4 regions of the Streptomyces sp. NPDC005202 genome follow, and region 1 is predicted to be linked to each of the others. Evidence: riboswitches for the same ligand, from Rfam matches in the RefSeq annotation. Region 1 holds a riboswitch; each other region holds the start of a gene.
What was found. A riboswitch is a leader RNA that binds a small molecule or an ion and turns the genes downstream of it on or off. The one in region 1 is predicted to bind thiamine pyrophosphate.
Positions count from the first base shown of each region.

Region 2: it holds a riboswitch for thiamine pyrophosphate, as region 1 does, so the genes downstream of both, thiC (phosphomethylpyrimidine synthase ThiC) here and ABZV31_RS16170 (thiamine ABC transporter substrate-binding protein) in region 1, are expected to answer to the same signal.
Region 3: it holds a riboswitch for thiamine pyrophosphate, as region 1 does, so the genes downstream of both, thiO (glycine oxidase ThiO) here and ABZV31_RS16170 (thiamine ABC transporter substrate-binding protein) in region 1, are expected to answer to the same signal.
Region 4: it holds a riboswitch for thiamine pyrophosphate, as region 1 does, so the genes downstream of both, ABZV31_RS36790 (cytosine permease) here and ABZV31_RS16170 (thiamine ABC transporter substrate-binding protein) in region 1, are expected to answer to the same signal.

Region 1 covers NZ_JBEXHW010000009.1:16,681-20,872, reverse strand. The annotation lists gene rlmN (23S rRNA (adenine(2503)-C(2))-methyltransferase RlmN) at 539-1,645, shown strand; TPP riboswitch at 1,667-1,773, shown strand; gene ABZV31_RS16170 (thiamine ABC transporter substrate-binding protein) at 1,867-2,949, shown strand; gene ABZV31_RS16165 (iron ABC transporter permease) at 3,006-4,192, shown strand, end outside.
Region 2 covers NZ_JBEXHW010000021.1:112,239-116,430, reverse strand. The annotation lists gene ABZV31_RS26075 (SsgA family sporulation/cell division regulator) at 1-417, shown strand, start outside; gene ABZV31_RS26070 (YibE/F family protein) at 671-2,236, opposite strand; TPP riboswitch at 2,308-2,485, shown strand; gene thiC (phosphomethylpyrimidine synthase ThiC) at 2,478-4,192, shown strand, end outside.
Region 3 covers NZ_JBEXHW010000001.1:606,325-610,516, forward strand. The annotation lists gene ABZV31_RS02860 (thiazole synthase) at 62-856, opposite strand; gene thiS (sulfur carrier protein ThiS) at 860-1,060, opposite strand; gene thiO (glycine oxidase ThiO) at 1,057-2,223, opposite strand; TPP riboswitch at 2,221-2,332, opposite strand; partial or broken gene ABZV31_RS02875 (hypothetical protein) at 2,386-2,759, shown strand; gene ABZV31_RS02880 (FAD-dependent oxidoreductase) at 2,792-4,021, shown strand; gene ABZV31_RS02885 (Rv2175c family DNA-binding protein) at 4,087-4,192, shown strand, end outside.
Region 4 covers NZ_JBEXHW010000058.1:15,211-19,402, reverse strand. The annotation lists gene thiD (bifunctional hydroxymethylpyrimidine kinase/phosphomethylpyrimidine kinase) at 1-536, opposite strand, end outside; gene ABZV31_RS36790 (cytosine permease) at 533-1,927, opposite strand; TPP riboswitch at 1,919-2,013, opposite strand; partial or broken gene ABZV31_RS36785 (endonuclease) at 2,205-2,617, opposite strand; gene ABZV31_RS36780 (hypothetical protein) at 2,703-2,882, opposite strand; partial or broken gene ABZV31_RS36775 (HAD-IC family P-type ATPase) at 2,961-3,653, shown strand; partial or broken gene ABZV31_RS36770 (DUF2182 domain-containing protein) at 3,898-4,192, shown strand, end outside.

The sequences.
Region 1 (4,192 bases):
CCGGGGCCGGAGACAAGCCCGGGGTTCCGCCCGATCATCCCGAAGGTCCCGTTCCTCCCGGGGCCGGAGACAAGCCCGGGGTTCCGCCCGATCATCCCAGACCTGGGCGGAGACGGCAGCATGGGTGGCGGAGGCGGAGGCGGCGGCGGTGGAGGCGGCCCCGTGTAACGGGTGGAGACGGCAGCGTGGACTCGGTAACCTGACCGCCGCGCGATGACCGGGGGCGCTCCAGGCCCCCGGTCCTTAGACCCCAAACCCTTCGTCCGGAGGAAGACCGCAGACGAGATCCTCGAACGCCTCGCCCGCCAGCTGAACCGAATTGACGACTCAGGACGCTAGGGTCCGTCTTCAAACGGATCTTGGCCCAGGATGGCGGCGCGTCGGCGCCCTTGTCCTGTCGCTTGTCGCTTGAGCCCCGGCCGGGCCGTCTGTGGGCCGTCCGAGGGTGGCCAAAGACGACCGACGACGACAGTCAACGACCACCGTGCGAGCCTTCGGGCGCAGGTCACAGGAATTGATCTGCGACACTGAAAAGACCATGCCCAAGCCCGGAGAACTCACTTTCGTCGCCCCGCGCGGAGCCAAGAAGCCGCCGCGGCACCTTGCCGATCTCACGCCTGCCGAGCGTAAGGAGGCCGTCGCCGCGATCGGCGAGAAGCCGTTTCGTGCCAAGCAGCTTTCGCAGCACTACTTCGCGCGGTACGCGCACGACCCGGAGCAGTGGACCGACATTCCCGCCGGTTCGCGCGCCAGGCTGCAGGAGGCGCTGCTTCCGGAGCTGATGACGGTCGTCCGGCACCTGTCGACCGACCAGGGCACCACGCGCAAGACGCTGTGGCGGCTGTTCGACGGGACGCTCGTCGAGTCCGTGCTCATGCGGTACCCGGACCGGGTGACCATGTGCATCAGCTCGCAGGCGGGCTGCGGCATGAACTGCCCGTTCTGCGCCACCGGGCAGGCGGGTCTGGACCGCAACCTGTCCACCGCGGAGATCGTGCACCAGATCGTGGACGGGATGCGGGCGCTCAGGGACGGCGAGGTCCCCGGCGGTCCCGCGCGGCTGTCCAACATCGTCTTCATGGGCATGGGCGAGCCCCTCGCCAACTACAAGCGCGTCGTCGGCGCGATCCGGGCCCTGACAGACCCCGCGCCGGACGGACTCGGGCTGTCGCAGCGCGGCATCACGGTGTCGACGGTAGGACTGGTCCCGGCGATCCACCGGTTCGCCGACGAGGGTTTCAAGTGCCGGCTCGCGATCTCGCTGCACGCACCCGACGACGAGCTGCGCGACACCCTCGTCCCCGTCAACACGCGGTGGAAGGTGCGCGAGGTCCTCGACGCCGGGTTCGAGTACGTAGAGAAGTCCGGGCGTCGGCTGTCCATCGAGTACGCGCTGATCCGGGACATCAACGACCAGGCGTGGCGCGGTGACCGGCTCGGACGGTTGCTCAAGGGCAAGCCGGTGCACGTCAATCTGATCCCGCTCAACCCGACGCCGGGGTCGAAGTGGACCGCCTCGCGGCCTGCGGACGAGAAGGCGTTCGTCGAGGCCATCGCGGCCCATGGGGTGCCCGTCACCGTCCGGGACACCCGGGGTCAGGAGATCGACGGGGCATGTGGTCAGCTGGCGGCCACCGAGCGGTAATCTGAGGCCGTCCACATCTTCATATTCCGACAGGGGAGCGCCACAGCGCTGAGAGTGCGGCAACCGGCCGCAGACCCTCTGAACCTCGCCCAGGTCATTCTGGGTAGGGAGATCGGTCGTTACTCGAGCTGTTGCGCCCTGCCCGGGAGTCGGCGGAGAACCCCTCCGAAGGCCCCGGGCAGGGCCGCGTCTCTTCCTGGTCACCCCCAGGAGGAAATCCAGTGCACACCAAGACCTTCGTGGCCGTGGCGGTCGGGCTCGGCCTCGTCACGCTGTCCGCCTGCGGATCGTCGTCCGGCTCCGGCGCCGGCAGCGGCGGCGGCTCCAGGACCGTGACGCTCGTCAGCCACGACTCGTGGGCCGTCTCGAAGAGCGTCATCAAGGACTTCGAGAAGCAGTCGGGCTACACGGTCAAGGTCCTCAAGGACGGCGATGCCGGACAGGCCGTCAACAAGGCCATCCTCACCAAGGACAACCCGCAGGGCGACGTCTTCTTCGGCGTCGACAACACGCTGCTGTCGCGGGCCCTCGACAACGGGCTGTTCCAGCCGTACGAGGCCAAGGGGCTCGACAAGGTCGGCGCCGCCTATCAGCTCGACAAGGGCAAGCACCGGGTCACGCCGATCGACTACGGCGACATCTGCGTCAACTACGACAAGGCGTACTTCAGCAAGCATGGGCTGACCCCGCCGCAGTCCTTCGACGACCTGGTCAAGCCGCAGTACAAGGACCTTTTCGTCACCGAGAACGCCGCCACCTCCTCGCCCGGCCTCGGCTTCCTGCTCGGCACCGCCGCCCAGTACGGGGACAACGGCTGGCAGGACTACTGGAAGAAGCTCAAGGCCAACGGCGTGAAGGTCGTCGACGGCTGGGAGCAGGCCTACAACGAGGAGTTCTCCGGGTCCGCCGGTGGCAAGAAGGCCAAGGGCGACCGGCCGCTCGTCGTGTCGTACGCCTCCTCGCTGCCCGCCGAGGTCGTCTTCGCCGACCCGAAGCCGAAGACCGCCCCCACGGGGGTCGCGGCCGGCACCTGCTTCCGGCAGATCGAGTTCGCCGGACTGCTGAGCAACGCGAAGAACACCAAGGGCGGCAAGGCGTTCATCGACTTCCTGATCTCCAAGGAGTTCCAGGAGGACATGCCGCTCAACATGTTCGTCTACCCAGTGGTCGAGGGGGCGAAGGTGCCCGCCGAGTTCACCCAGTACGGTCCGGCGGCCAAGGACCCCCAGAGCATGGCTCCCGGCAAGATCGCCGCCAACCGTGACCAGTGGGTCAAGTCGTGGACCTCACTCGTACTGAAGTAGTCCCCCGCAAGGGCTGGACGAGGAGCCGAACGGGGAACGCGGCGCGGCTCGGGCTCATGGCCGTGCCCGTCGCGTTCTTCGCGGTGTTCTTCGCCTACCCCGTGGCCGCGATCGTCGAGCGCGGCCTGAAGGTCGGCGGGGCCTGGCAGTTCGGGCGGCTCGCGGATGTGCTCGGGCAGTCCGACATCCGGCACGTGCTGTGGTTCACCACCTGGCAGGCGCTCGCCTCCACCGCGCTCACGCTGCTGGTCGCGCTGCCCGGCGCGTACGTCTTCGCCCGCCTCGACTTTCCGGGCCGCCAGGTCCTGCGGGCCGTCGTCACCGTCCCGTTCGTGCTGCCCACGGTCGTCGTCGGCACCGCGTTCCTCGCGCTCGTCGGGCGCGGCGGACTCCTCGACGAGCTGTGGGGCGTACGGCTGGACACCACCGTGTGGGCGATCCTGCTGGCGCACGTCTTCTTCAACTACGCGGTCGTCGTGCGGACCGTCGGCGGGCTGTGGGCGCAGCTCGACCCGCGGCAGGAGGAGGCCGCGCGGGTGCTCGGCGCGTCGCCGCTGACGGCCTGGCGGAACGTCACGCTGCCGGCCCTGGCCCCGGCGGTCGCCGCCGCCGCGCTCATGGTCTTCCTCTTCACCTTCACCTCCTTCGGCGTGGTGCAGATCCTCGGCGGCCCGACCTTCTCGACCCTCGAAGTGGAGATCTACCGGCAGACGTCCGAGATCTTCGACCTGTCCACGGCCGCGGTGCTGACGATCGTCCAGTTCCTGGCGGTGGGGGTGATCCTCGCCGTGCACGCCTGGACCGTGCGGCGGCGGGAGACCGCTCTCAAGCTGGTGGACGCGTCCGTGACCGCGCGGCGGCCGCGCGGCGCGGGACAGTGGACGCTGCTGGCGGGCGTCCTCGCCACCGTCGTCGTCCTGCTCCTGCTGCCGCTCGCCGTGCTGGTGCAGCGGTCACTGGACGCGCCAGGGTTCGGCTACTACCGGGCGCTGACGAACGCGGACGGCGGGACCTTCCTGGTGGCGCCGATCGACGCCGTCGGTACGTCCCTGTCGTACGCCGTCGCCGCCACCGCCGTCGCCGTGGCGATCGGCGGTCTCGCCGCCGCCGCGCTCACCCGGCGGGACGCGGGCCGGATCGTGCGCGGCTTCGACGCGCTGCTGATGCTGCCGCTCGGGGTCTCCGCGGTGACCGTCGGCTTCGGGTTCCTGATCGCGCTGGACAAGCCGCCGTTCGACCTGCG
Region 2 (4,192 bases), on a different contig from region 1:
GAGGTCATGATGAGCTTTCTCGTGTCGGAGGAGCTCTCCTTCCGCATCCCGGTGGAGCTGCGGTACGAGACCTGTGATCCCTACGCCGTGCGGTTGACCTTCCATCTGCCCGGAGACGCCCCGGTGACCTGGGCCTTCGGACGGGAACTGCTGATCGACGGGGTGGGCACCCCGTGCGGGGACGGCGATGTGCGGATCTCACCCGCCGACACGGACTTTCCGAGCGAGGTCCTGATCCGGCTTCAGGTCGGCGGTGACCGGGCGCTGTTCCGCTCCTCGACGGCGCCGCTCGTGGCGTTCCTCGACCGCACGGACAAGCTGGTGCCGCTGGGCCAGGAGGGGGCGCTCGCCGACTTCGACGCCCACCTCGACGAGGCCCTGGACCGCATCCTGGCGGAGGAGCAGAGCGCGGGCTGAAGCGTTGGCTGAAGCGTTACGGCAACGGGGCGCGTGCGGTGGCGTAACGCTTCACCGCGCGTCCCGCGGGCGCTGGAAGGCTTCACCGCGCGCTCCGGGAGTGCGCCGGAGTTCTTCAGCGCAGGTCCCAAGGCGCGCAGGAAGGCCCTGCTGCACGCCGAGGACGGTCAGCGGATCGGTCGGCGCCTCGCCGTCGGCCCGCAGCTTCCCCGGCTGCCTCGTCCGGTCCCTCCGTCCGTGTCCTGACGCCGTGTCACCGCTTGCGGCGCCGCCCCCTTCCGCTGCGCGCCGGAGCCGGCTGGGTGACCGACGCCGACGCCGGCTCTGGTCCCGGGCGGTCGGCCGAGACCACCAGGGCCGCGAGGAGGGTGGTGACCGGCACCGAGGCAACCAGGCCGATCGAGCCCACCAGCGTGCGCACGATCTCCTCCGCGACCAGTTCGCTGTTGGCGACGGTCACCACGCTGCTCTGCGCAATGGAGAAGAGCAGCAGCAGCGGCAGCGCGGCGCCCGCGTAGGCGAGGACGAGGGTGTTGACGACGGACGCGATGTGGTCGCGGCCGATGCGGATGCCCGCGCGGTACAGCCCGCGTCGGCCCATCGCCGGATTGGCCTCGTGCAGCTCCCAGACCGCCGACGTCTGCGTCACCGTCACGTCGTCCAGGACACCGAGCGAGCCGATGATGACGCCGGCGAGCAGCAGACCGCTCATGTCGATCGACGGATACAAGCCGTGGATCAGGCCGGTGTTGTCGTCCGTGTTGCCGGTGAGCGCGGCCCAGCCGATGAACAGCGAGCCCAGGACGCCGATCAGCAGCAGCGAGATGAGGGTCCCCAGCACCGCCACCGAGGTGCGGGCGGACAGGCCGTGGCACAGGTAGAGGGCGATCAGCATGATGGCGCTCGACCCGACCACCGCCACGACCAGCGGATTCGAGCCCTGCAGGATCGCGGGCAGGATGAAGAAGTTCAGCACCAGGAAACTGATGGCCAGCGCGACCAGCGCCATCACGCCCCGCATACGCCCGACGACCACGACGGCGAGTGCGAAGATGCCGGCCAGCAACGCCATCGGGAAGCGCCGGTTGACGTCGGTGACCGAGTACTGCAGATCCCTCGGCGCGGAGGGCTCGTAGGCGACCACGACCTTCTCGCCCTGGTGCAACTGCCGTGACTGGTCCGGCTGCACGATCTCGGTGAACGTACGGCCCTTGTCGTTGCCGGTGTCGACCCGGATCGTGGCCTTCTTGCAGGTGCCTTTCGCCTGCTGCTGCGCGGAGGAGCCCTCGGCGGTGGAGGTGTCCCCGGTCGGCGTGTCCCCGGAGGCGTTCACCGACTTGCAGCTCACCCCGACCACCTTCGTGACCGTGGCCTGCTGGGTCTGCCGGTCGAAGCCGACGCCCGTGCGCTCGTGCGACGGAGCGCCGCTGGGCCAGAGCACCCCGAGCCCGACCACCACAGCGACGGCGAACGGGATCAGGATCGCCGCGATGACCTTGCGCAGGTGCTTCGAGACGGGGGTGGCAGGCCCATGACTGTGACTGTGCGAGTGCCCGTGCCCGCCACCGGCGTCCGGGCCATGCCCCTGACCTCTGCCGGCTTCGGGGCCGTGGCTGTGCCTGTCCGCGGTTCCGTGGTCATGGGCGTCCCACGCTCCGGGCCCGGGGTGGTGTCCGTCCCCGGGGCCAGGGCCGTGGCCGTGTCCGCCATCGGGTCCAGGGCCATGGCCGTGCCCGGAGCCGTGCCCGTCTCCGTGTCCGGCGCCGTGTCCGCGCCGCGGCTCGGGCGGCGGATAGGGGGACTGCTGTGTCGTGGTCACCGCCCGATCATCGCAAGAACGGCAGGGGCCCTCTATTCACCGCGCCCGAACTGACGCTAGCGTGGAGGCACCTTTGCACACGCGGGAGCTCGGAGCACCGGGCTGAGAGGGCGCTGACCTCCGTCTTCGAAATGTTTCACGTGGAACGAGAGATGTTTCACAGGAAACGTCGGCAGATGGAAACCGCTGCGTCGACCGCCGAACCTGTTACCGGGTAATGCCGGCGTAGGGAGTAGGTCTCATGACCAATAAGGACGCACGCACGCCTGCCTCCACGCAGATCTCCAGCAACGGGGAAGCCGGGAAGTCCATCGGCTGGCACAAGGCGTACGTCGAGGGCTCACGCCCCGACCTGCGGGTGCCGGTCCGTCAGGTGCACCTCACCAACGGGCAGTCGGTCACGCTGTACGACACGTCGGGCCCGTACACCGATCCACTCGTCGACACCGACGTTCGCAGGGGCCTGCCGCCGCTGCGCGAGAACTGGATCATCAGCCGCGGCGACACCGAGGAGTACGTGGGCCGTCCCGTCCGACCCGAGGACGACGGGATCAAGCACACCTCGCCGCGCGGGGGTCTGCGCAACCTCGACGCGGTGTTCCCGGGACGGCCGCGCCAGCCGCGCCGTGGCCGCGACGGCAAGGCGGTAACGCAGCTCGCGTACGCGCGCCGGGGCGAGATCACGCCCGAGATGGAGTTCGTGGCCATCCGGGAGAACGTTTCGCCCGAGGTGGTCCGTGAGGAGATCGCGGCCGGCCGCGCGGTACTGCCGGCCAACGTCAACCACCCGGAGATCGAGCCGATGATCATCGGCAAGCGGTTCCTGGTGAAAGTCAACGCCAACATCGGCAACTCCGCGGTGACGTCCTCCATCGAGGAGGAGGTCGAGAAGATGACCTGGGCGACCCGCTGGGGCGCTGACACGGTCATGGACCTCTCCACCGGCCGCAACATCCACACCACCCGTGAGTGGGTGCTGCGCAACTCCCCCGTCCCCATCGGCACCGTGCCGCTCTACCAGGCCCTGGAGAAGGTCGACGGCAAGGCCGAGGAACTGACCTGGGAGATCTACAAGGACACGGTCATCGAGCAGGCCGAGCAGGGCGTGGACTACATGACGGTTCACGCGGGCGTACGCCTCGCGTACGTGCCGCTGACCGCGAACCGCAAGACCGGCATCGTCTCGCGCGGCGGATCGATCATGGCGGCCTGGTGCCTCGCGCACCACAAGGAGTCGTTCCTGTACGAGAACTTCGAGGAGCTCTGCGAGATCCTCGCCGCCTACGACGTCACCTACTCGCTGGGCGACGGCCTGCGGCCGGGCTCGATCGCGGACGCCAACGACGAGGCACAGCTCGCGGAGTTGCGTACGCTCGGGGAACTCGGGCGGATCGCCAGGCGTTTCCATGTGCAGACGATGATCGAGGGCCCCGGTCACGTCCCGATGCACAAGATCAAGGAGAACATCGACCTTCAGCAGGAGATCTGTGATGAAGCTCCGTTCTATACGCTCGGCCCGCTGACGACGGACATCGCGCCGGCGTACGACCACATCACCTCCGGCATCGGTGCCGCGATGATCGCCTGGTGGGGCACGGCCATGCTCTGCTACGTCACGCCCAAGGAGCACTTGGGCCTGCCCAACCGTGACGACGTGAAGACCGGCGTCATCACCTACAAGATCGCCGCGCACGCAGCCGACCTCGCCAAGGGGCACCCAGGTGCGCAGGAGTGGGACGACGCGCTGTCCGACGCCCGCTTCGAGTTCCGGTGGGAGGACCAGTTCAATCTCGCCCTCGACCCGGACACGGCACGGGAGTTCCACGACGAGACCCTCCCGGCGGAGCCGGCCAAGACGGCCCACTTCTGCTCGATGTGCGGGCCGAAGTTCTGCTCAATGAAGATTAGCCAAAGCATCACAGAGCGGTTCGGCGGCGACGTGGCTGAGGGGGCCAC
Region 3 (4,192 bases), on a different contig from region 1:
CCTTTCGGCCGATACCGGGGCGGGACTGCAGCCGACCTGTGACGCGGGCGTCGCTGTGCGGTCAGAAAGCTGGGCGCTCGGGATCCAGTCGTGCCAGGCCTTCCGTGGGAGAGGACGCCTCGGCAAAGTGACGGCGCGGAATCCGCCCCGCCAGCCGGGCCAGCCGCCCCGCCTCCACCGCGTGCTTCATCGCCTCGGCCATCACCACCGGCTCCTGCGCCCGCGTCACCGCCGACGCGAGCATCACTCCCGCACACCCCAGCTCCATGGCCAACGCCACGTCCGACGCCGTACCGGCCCCGGCGTCCAGAATCACCGGCACACGCGCGTGCTCGACGATCAGCTGGAAGTTGTGCGGGTTCCGGATCCCGAGCCCGGACCCGATCGGCGACCCCAGCGGCATGATCGCGGCGCAGCCGACGTCCTGAAGCTTCCGCGCCAGCACCGGGTCGTCGTTCGTATACGGCAGCACCGTGAACCCGTCGTCGACCAGCGTCTCCGCCGCGTCCAGCAGCTCGATCGGATCCGGCAGCAGCGTGCGCTCGTCGGCGATGACCTCCAGCTTGATCAGATCGGTGCCCAGCGCCTCCCGCGCCAGGCGGGCGGTCAGCACCGCCTCACCCGCGGTGAAGCACCCCGCGGTGTTCGGCAGCACCCGGATGCCGAGCCTGTCCAGCACCGACAGCACCGACCCGTGCACGGAAGGGTTCACCCGCCGCATCGCGACCGTGGTGAGCTCCGTGCCGGAGGCCACCAGGGCCCGCTCCAGCACATCGAGGCTGGGCGCACCTCCCGTCCCCATGATCAGCCGGGACGTGAAGGACGTACCACCGAGGACAAAGGGATCGTCGGCCATGGGTCAGCCTCCTTGGACGGCGGTCAGCACTTCGACGCGGTCCCCCTCGGCCAGGGCCGTGGACGACCACTGCGCGCGCGGGACGACGGTTTCGTTGAGGGCGGCGGCCACCCCGGAGGGCGCCGCGGTGAGGGTCTTCACGACGGTGTCGAGAGCCGTGCCGGGCGCGATCGTGCGCGGCTCCCCGTTGACCGAGATGTTCATGCGGAGTGCTCCGTGAGTGCTGCGGCACAAAAACGCCTGGGGGTGAAGGGGCGGGCGTAGTCCGGGAGCTCGCCGGTGGTCAGGGCGTGCGCCATCGCGTCACCGGTGACCGGCGTCAGCAGTACCCCGTTGCGGTAGTGCCCTGTGGCCAGCAGCAGCCCGTCCAGCTCGGTCGGGCCGAGCAGCGGCGCGTTGTCGGGGGAGCCGGGGCGCAGCCCGGCCCTGGTCTCCGTCAGCGGCAGCTCGGTGATCCCGGGCACCAGCTCGTGCGCGTCGCGCAGCAGCTCGTACACGCCGCCCGCCGTCACCGTCGTGTCCCAGCCCAGCTCCTCGCTGGTCGCGCCGACGACCAGCTCGCCGCTGAGCCGCGGCACCAGGTAGACGTGGCTGCCGCGCACCACGGCCCGCACGGTCCGGCTCAGGAACGGCGCGCACCGCTTCGGCACGGTCAGCCGCACCACCTGCCCCTTCACCGGCCGCACCGGGGGCGAGACCTCGTCCGGCACGCCCGCCAGCTGCCCGCTGAGGCTGCCGGCCGCGAGCACCACCTGGCCCGCGCCCAGCGCGGTGCCGTCGCGCAGGACGCAGCCCGCGGCCCGGTCCCGCAGCACGGTGAGGCGCTCGGCCCATGCGCGGTGGAACACCACCCCTGCCCGCTCGCACGCGGCCACCAGGGCATGGGCGAGCCGCCGCGGGTCGATCTGGTGGTCGCCGTCCGCCCGGAGCCCGCCGCGCACGCCCGGCGCGAGCATCGGCTCCAGACGCCGGCAGTCCCGCCCGGACAGCCACTCGGAGTCCAGGCCCGACTGGCGCTGCAGCGCGTGCAGATCCCGCAGGTGGGCGCGGTCGTCGGCGTCCAGCGCGACGGCGAGCGTGCCGCACCGGCGGTAGCCGAGGTCGTGGCCGGTCAGCTCGGTCAGCTCGGCCGCGAAGTCCGGGTAGCGGCGGGCCGAGGCCAGGTTCAGCCCGAGCAGGGTCTGCTCGCCGTAGTGCAGTTCGGTGACGGCGGCGAGCATCCCGGCCGCCACCTGTGCGGCCCCGCCGCCCGGCTCGGGGTCCACCACGGCCGTGGCGAACCCGCGCTGGGCCGCGCGCCAGGCCGTCACGAGCCCGATGATCCCGCCCCCGATGACGAGGACGTCTGACGTACGTGGAGACGACATGGGCGTCCAGCCCCTCCCTTCGCCGGCATGACCCGGATCAGGTTCGTACGGTCGGAGGCCGCCAGCCTCCCTCTCAGCCCGGTGCGTCCGGGCTCCCGCGAGTGCTTGTACGGTGGCCACCCTAGCTCTTGCTTCTGCGCCTCTGTAAGGGAGCCTTTCGTCATGACGCGCTCGCTGGACGGCCTCGTCCTCGCTCCCGTCGCCGACCAGGCCCCAGGTCAGGTGGGTGGGCGCACCCGGTTCACGTACCACGAGAAGGACGGGGAGATCTGGGCCGAGTACGCGGGCGGCGACATCGTACGCGGCTGTCTGGTGGGCACGCGGGAAGGCGACCGTCTGGACTTCCGGAACGTGCAGCTGAGCACGACGGGACGACGTCCTGCGGGCACTGCGAATCGACGGTGGTCGAACTTCCCGACGGCCGGGTGCGGTTGGAGGAGACCTGGCGGTGGGAGTCGCAGCCGGGCAGCGGGACGAGCGTGGTGGAACAGGTGACCGAGCCCGTAGTGCAGCAGGTCACCCAGCACGCCCCCTGACTGACCATTTGTCAGTTGTCTATGGTGATCAGGTGAGCGAGCAGACGCAGGAACAGGGCACGTCACAGCCGCGGCGCGTGGTCGTCGTCGGCGCGGGCATGGCCGGCGTGCAGACCGCGGTCGCCCTGCGCGAGCAGGGCTTCACCGGCACCGTCACACTGATCGGCGCCGAACCCCACCAGCCCTACGACCGGCCGCCGCTGTCCAAGGCCGTCCTGCTCGGCAAGGCCGAGGGCGCCGCCTTCGACATCGACTTCGAGGCGCTCGGCGTCGAACTGCAGCTGGGCCGCGAGGTGCTCGGCGTGCGCCCCGACGCGCACGAGCTGGACACCGCCGAGGGGCCGGTCCCGTACGACGTCCTCGTCCTCGCCACCGGCGCCGAACCGATCCGGCTGCCGGGCACCGAGGGCGTCCCCGGCGTGCACCTGCTGCGCACCCTCGACGACGCCGAACGGCTGCGGCCGGTGCTCGCCCGGCAGCACGACATCGTGGTCGTCGGCGCGGGCTGGATCGGCGCCGAGTTCGCCACGGCCGCGCGCGAGGCGGGCTGCGCCGTGACGGTCGTGGAGGCCGCGGACCGCCCGCTCGCTGGGGCGCTGCCCGCCGAGGTGGCCGCCCCGATGGCCGCGTGGTACGCCGACAGCGGCGCCGAGCTGCGCACCCACGCGCGCGTGGAGCGCGTCGAGCCGGGCGCCGTGGTGCTCGACGACGGCTCGCGGCTGTCCGCGGGCGCTGTCGTGGTCGGCATCGGCGCGCGCCCCGCCACGGCCTGGCTCGCCGGCTCCGGCATCGCACTGGGCCGGCACGGCGAGGTCGTGGCCGACGACCACCTGCGCACCAACGTGCCGGACGTCTACGCGGTCGGTGACTGCGCCTCCTTCCCTTCGGGAAGATATGGCGAGCGCCTGCTGGTCCACCACTGGGACAACGCGCTCCAGGGGCCGCGCACCGTCGCGGCCGACATCATCGGCCAGGTCCCCGCGGTCTACGACCCGGTCCCGTACTTCTGGTCCGAGCAGTTCGGCCGCTTCGTGCAGTACGTCGGCCACCACGCCTCCGCCGACACCACCGTCTGGCGCGGCGACCCCTCCGGACCGGCGTGGACGGTGTGCTGGCTCCGCGAGAGCCGCCTGGTCGCCCTGCTGGCGGTGGGCCGGCCGCGCGACCTGGCGCAGGGCAGGCGCCTGATCGAGGCGGGCACGCCGATGGATCCGGAGCTGCTGGCGGACCCGGCTAGGCCGCTGAAGGCGGCGACAGCGTAGTTCGGCGTCCCTCGACGGACCGGCCTGACTTCCGACTGTCAGTGCGGGATGGCAGGCTTGTTCCCGTGACCGAGATTGACGCCAAGATCGATGCTCTCGTCCCTGCCTGGCTCACCCTCCCCGACATCGCCGAGAAGCTCGGCGTCGAGGTGACGCGCGTGCGGCAGCTGG
Region 4 (4,192 bases), on a different contig from region 1:
AGATGTCCGCCCTTCACCAGCACCCACCGGGGCCCGTACGACAGCAGCCGCGCGGCCGCGCGGCGCATGCCCGGCTCGTCGGTCACCCGCATGCCGGTCAGCTCCGCGACCTCGTCCAGGTTCGGCGTGGTCACCGTCGCGCGCGGCAGCAGCCGGGTGCGTACGGCGTCCAGCGCGTCGTCAGCGAGCAGCCTGTCCCCGTGTTTGGAGACGCTCACCGGGTCCACGACGACCGGGGCCGCCACGTCCGCGAGCAGGTCGGCCACCGTCTCGACCAGCGCCGGCGAGGCGAGCATGCCCGTCTTCACCGCCTGGACGCCGATGTCGTCGACGACGCTGCGGTACTGGGCCCGCACCGCCTCCACGGGCAGCTCCCAGGCGCCCTGCACGCCGACGGAGTTCTGCGCCGTGACAGCCGTGACCACGCTCATCCCGTGAGCGCCGAGCGCCAGCATCGTCTTCAGGTCGGCCTGGATGCCGGCGCCGCCGCCGGAGTCGGACCCGGCGACCGTCAGGACACGGGGCGGCGCGGTCATGCGCGTCCCTCCTCTCGGACGCGCAGCGGCGCGTACACGGCGAGGGCCACCAGGAACGCCACGTAGTACGACACGTCAGCGCCGTGCAGCGCGTGGGCGACCGGGCCCACGTACAGGCCCGTGTCCATGAACGGCACCGCCGCGGCGAAGGCACCCGTGAACGCCAGGAGCGGGGGCCATACCGACCGGGGCCGGGCCGTCGCGGCGGCGAGATCGGTCACGGAACCGCGACGCACCAGCCAGTCGACGATCACGATCGCCACGAACCCGGGGATCCAGTAGCCCACGAACAGCAGCACGTTCTGGAAGCGGGCGGTGGTGTCGGCCGCGTGCATCCACAGGACCAGCGGGAAGCCGAGCACCGCGGCGAGGGCGGCTGCCGCCGGGCGCGGCACGCGCACCCCGACGGTCTGCAGCGCCAGGGAGCCGCTGTAGTCGTTCATGGCGTTGCTGCACAGCGCCGCCAGAGCCACCGCCAGCAGCCCGAAGGCGCCCGCCGTGCCCCCGCCCAGCAGCTTGTCCACCCCGGCGGCCGTCTGGTCGGTGAGCACCGACGCACCCCACAGACCGAGGACCTGTACGGCCAGGAAGGACACCACGAGTCCGAGCAGCGTGCACCAGAACATCCGGGAGCGGGAGGTGGCGCGCGGCAGATAGCGGCTGAAGTCGCTGGCGTACGGGGCCCAGGACAGGGCCAGGCTGAGTGCGATGGTGCTGGTCAGTACGAAGGCGCCCGCCCGGTCGGCGCCGTGCGCGCTGCCCGTCGCGGCGATGTGGACGCCGGCCGTCATCCGCACGGCGATCAGTGCGAAGGCGGCCGCGAGCACGAAGGTCATAACGGTCTGGAGCCGGTGGATTGCCTCGTACCCGAGAACCCCGAGGGCACCCTGCCCCAGCATCACGACCAGGACACCCAGCCAGAACGGCCAGCCGCACAGCCGCGCCAGCGCGTCCCCGCCGAACAGTCCGATCAGCGCGTCCCAGGCGACCGACGACAGCCACTGCAGCACACCGGGCAGCGCCACTGCACGCCCGAACGCGAGCCGGGCCAGCGGGAGCTGACCGGCGCCGGTGCGGCTGCCCCAGGTGCCGAGGTAGGCGGTGGGCACCGCGCCGAGCACCGTGCCCAGGACGACGGCGGCGAGCGCGGTGGTGAAGTTGAGGCCGAGCGTGATGCCGATGGTCCCGGTGAACACTCCGGTCATGGTCAGATTCGGGGCGAACCAGACGGTGAACAGCCGGCCCGCGCCGCCGTAACGATTGCTCTCGGGGACCGGTTCGATGCCGTGCCCCTCGACCCTGAGGTCGCCGGGAGCGCTGGGCATCCGTCCGTCGAAGACGTCTCGCCGGCCGTCGGCGGGCAGCCCGCCGGAAACATGCGCCAAGGGCATGAAAGACATCCCTCCGCCAGTACGAACTGGTTCAGGTTCAACGGGTGTGATCTCAGCCCGCAGGTGGGGCACCCCGTGTCCGGTACAGCGGCAAGACTAACGCGAGCCTGGGGATGTGCCATACGGAAGGGCCGCCATCGGGCAGCGGCCCTTCCCCTGGCGCCGTGGTGCGTCAGCGCTTGGTGTGGATGAAGCCGGTCTTGTCGACCTCGTCACCGGAGCGCCCGTGGAATCCGGCGAGCTGCCGGCCGGACGGCGCCGTGCGCGTCACCCGGTCGTCCGGGTCCTTCGGCAGCCCGAGCCGCTCCGCCCCGGACAGGGCCTTGGCGTCCAGGTAGGGCGCCACCTCCGGCCGGACCCGTTGCCCTCGCGCAGGAAGATGTCCGCACCGGCCGGACCCGTCCCCGGTATCTCCTGCAGCAGCCGGCGCAGGCGGAGACGTCCCCGTCGGCCTCCTTTCGCATGCGCCGCAGGTCGCCACCCCGATGCTCCATCAGCAACTGCGCGCCGTCGCCGAGCTGAGTCGCCGTCCGTTCGTCGTAACGCCGGTAGCCGTCGGCCCCAGGACGTCGACGCGTTCCTGCCAGTCGGCGCCAGGGCATCAACGCGTTCCTGCCAGTCGGCCCCGGCCGTGCGCCGGGGATCGCGCAGGCCCGCCTCGTGCAGCGCCCGCACCGTCGCGAGGGCGATCGGCAGGCCGAAGGCGTCGGTGCAGGGTTGAACTGCCGCGGTTTCGTGTCTGCGGGACGGGCCTCGTTCCATCTGCGGGAGCTGGTCACTCGTCGGCCTCGGGGATCTGTGTACCGCGCACCAGCTTGTCCTCACCGGCGCTCGCCAGGAACCGGCCGTCCGGATAGAAGGCCACCGCGTTCACCGAGCGTCCGTGCCTGACCTGCAGCAGCTTCTCTCCCGTGTCGACATGCCACCCGCAGATGACACCGTCCTGGGATGACACCGTCCTGGCTCCCCGTGTGACCGTCACGAGCCTTCGAACCTCGGCCTTGGAGGGGAGGCTGCCGGCCGCGCCGAGGGCGTGGAGGCGGGCCGGGCCGCGTGGCTGGAGGAACAGGGCCAGGTGCTGCCCGACGAGCTCGGCCGCGCACAGAAGGAGGTCGAGGCCGAGGGCCGCACGGTGGTCTTCGCCGCCTGGGACGGAGAGGTACGTGGCGCACTGGTCGTCGCCGACACCGTCAAGGCGACCAGCGCCGAGGCGGTGGCCGACCTCAAGCGGCTCGGGCCCACCCCGGTGCTGCTGACCGGCGACAACACGGCGGCGGCCCACGCGGTGGCGGCCGAGGTCGGCATCGACCAGGTCATCGCCGAAGTCCACCCGGAGGACAGGGCCGCCGAGGTCGAACGCCTCCAGCAGCAGGGCCAGGTGGTGGCGATGGTCGGCGACGGCGTCAACGACGCGGCCGCCCTCGCCCAGGCCGACCTGGGACTTGCGATGGGCACCGGCACCGACGCGGCGATCGCCGCCTGCGACCTCACCCTCGTACGGGGTGACCTGCGGGCGGCGGCGGATGCGATCCGGCTGGCGCGCCGCACCCTTCCTACGATCAAGGCCAACCTGTTCTGGGCGTTCGCCTACAACGTCGCCGCGCTGCCGCTGGCCGCGCTCGGCTTGCTCAACCCGATGATCGCCGGCGGCGCGATGGCGTTCTTCTCGGTCTTCGTGCTCTCGAACAGCTTGCGGCTGCGCCGCTTCCAGCCCTTGAACCGCTGACGAGTTCCGCGGCCAGGCCCTCCCTGCTCCAACCGAGGGGGTTGTGGGCGCGCACAGTACGGTGGGCACACCGTCCAGGCCGCCGAGGACACGACGACGCGGTTTTGCAGCACCCACTCTGTGATCTGCTGGAGGAGTCCGGCCGACTTGTCACTCCCCGTGGGCAGGCGCAGTCGACACTGCCGGGACCCCAGGGGTGAAGTGCCTGGTGGTAATCGCAGGGCGGGCCCCTGGGAGGAGTGCCATGCTGCACGTCCGCATCGCCGCCCCCGCGCCGACACAGCCCGGAATCCCCCTGCCGCGGCGTGATCTGGCCGTTGCATGGATCCTGATGGCTGTGCTCGCGGCGCTGGCATGGGTGCTCACCGTCGCCCAGTCCCGTGACATGGGCGTGGAGCCGGGAACGATGGGTCTGGCTCTGCCGCTCTTCCTGCTGTTGTGGGTGACCATGATGGTGGCGATGATGTTCCCGTCGGTGGCGCCGGTGGCCATCATCTGGGCGCGGGCGATCGGCCGGCAGTCGGCCGGTGTGGTCCGCG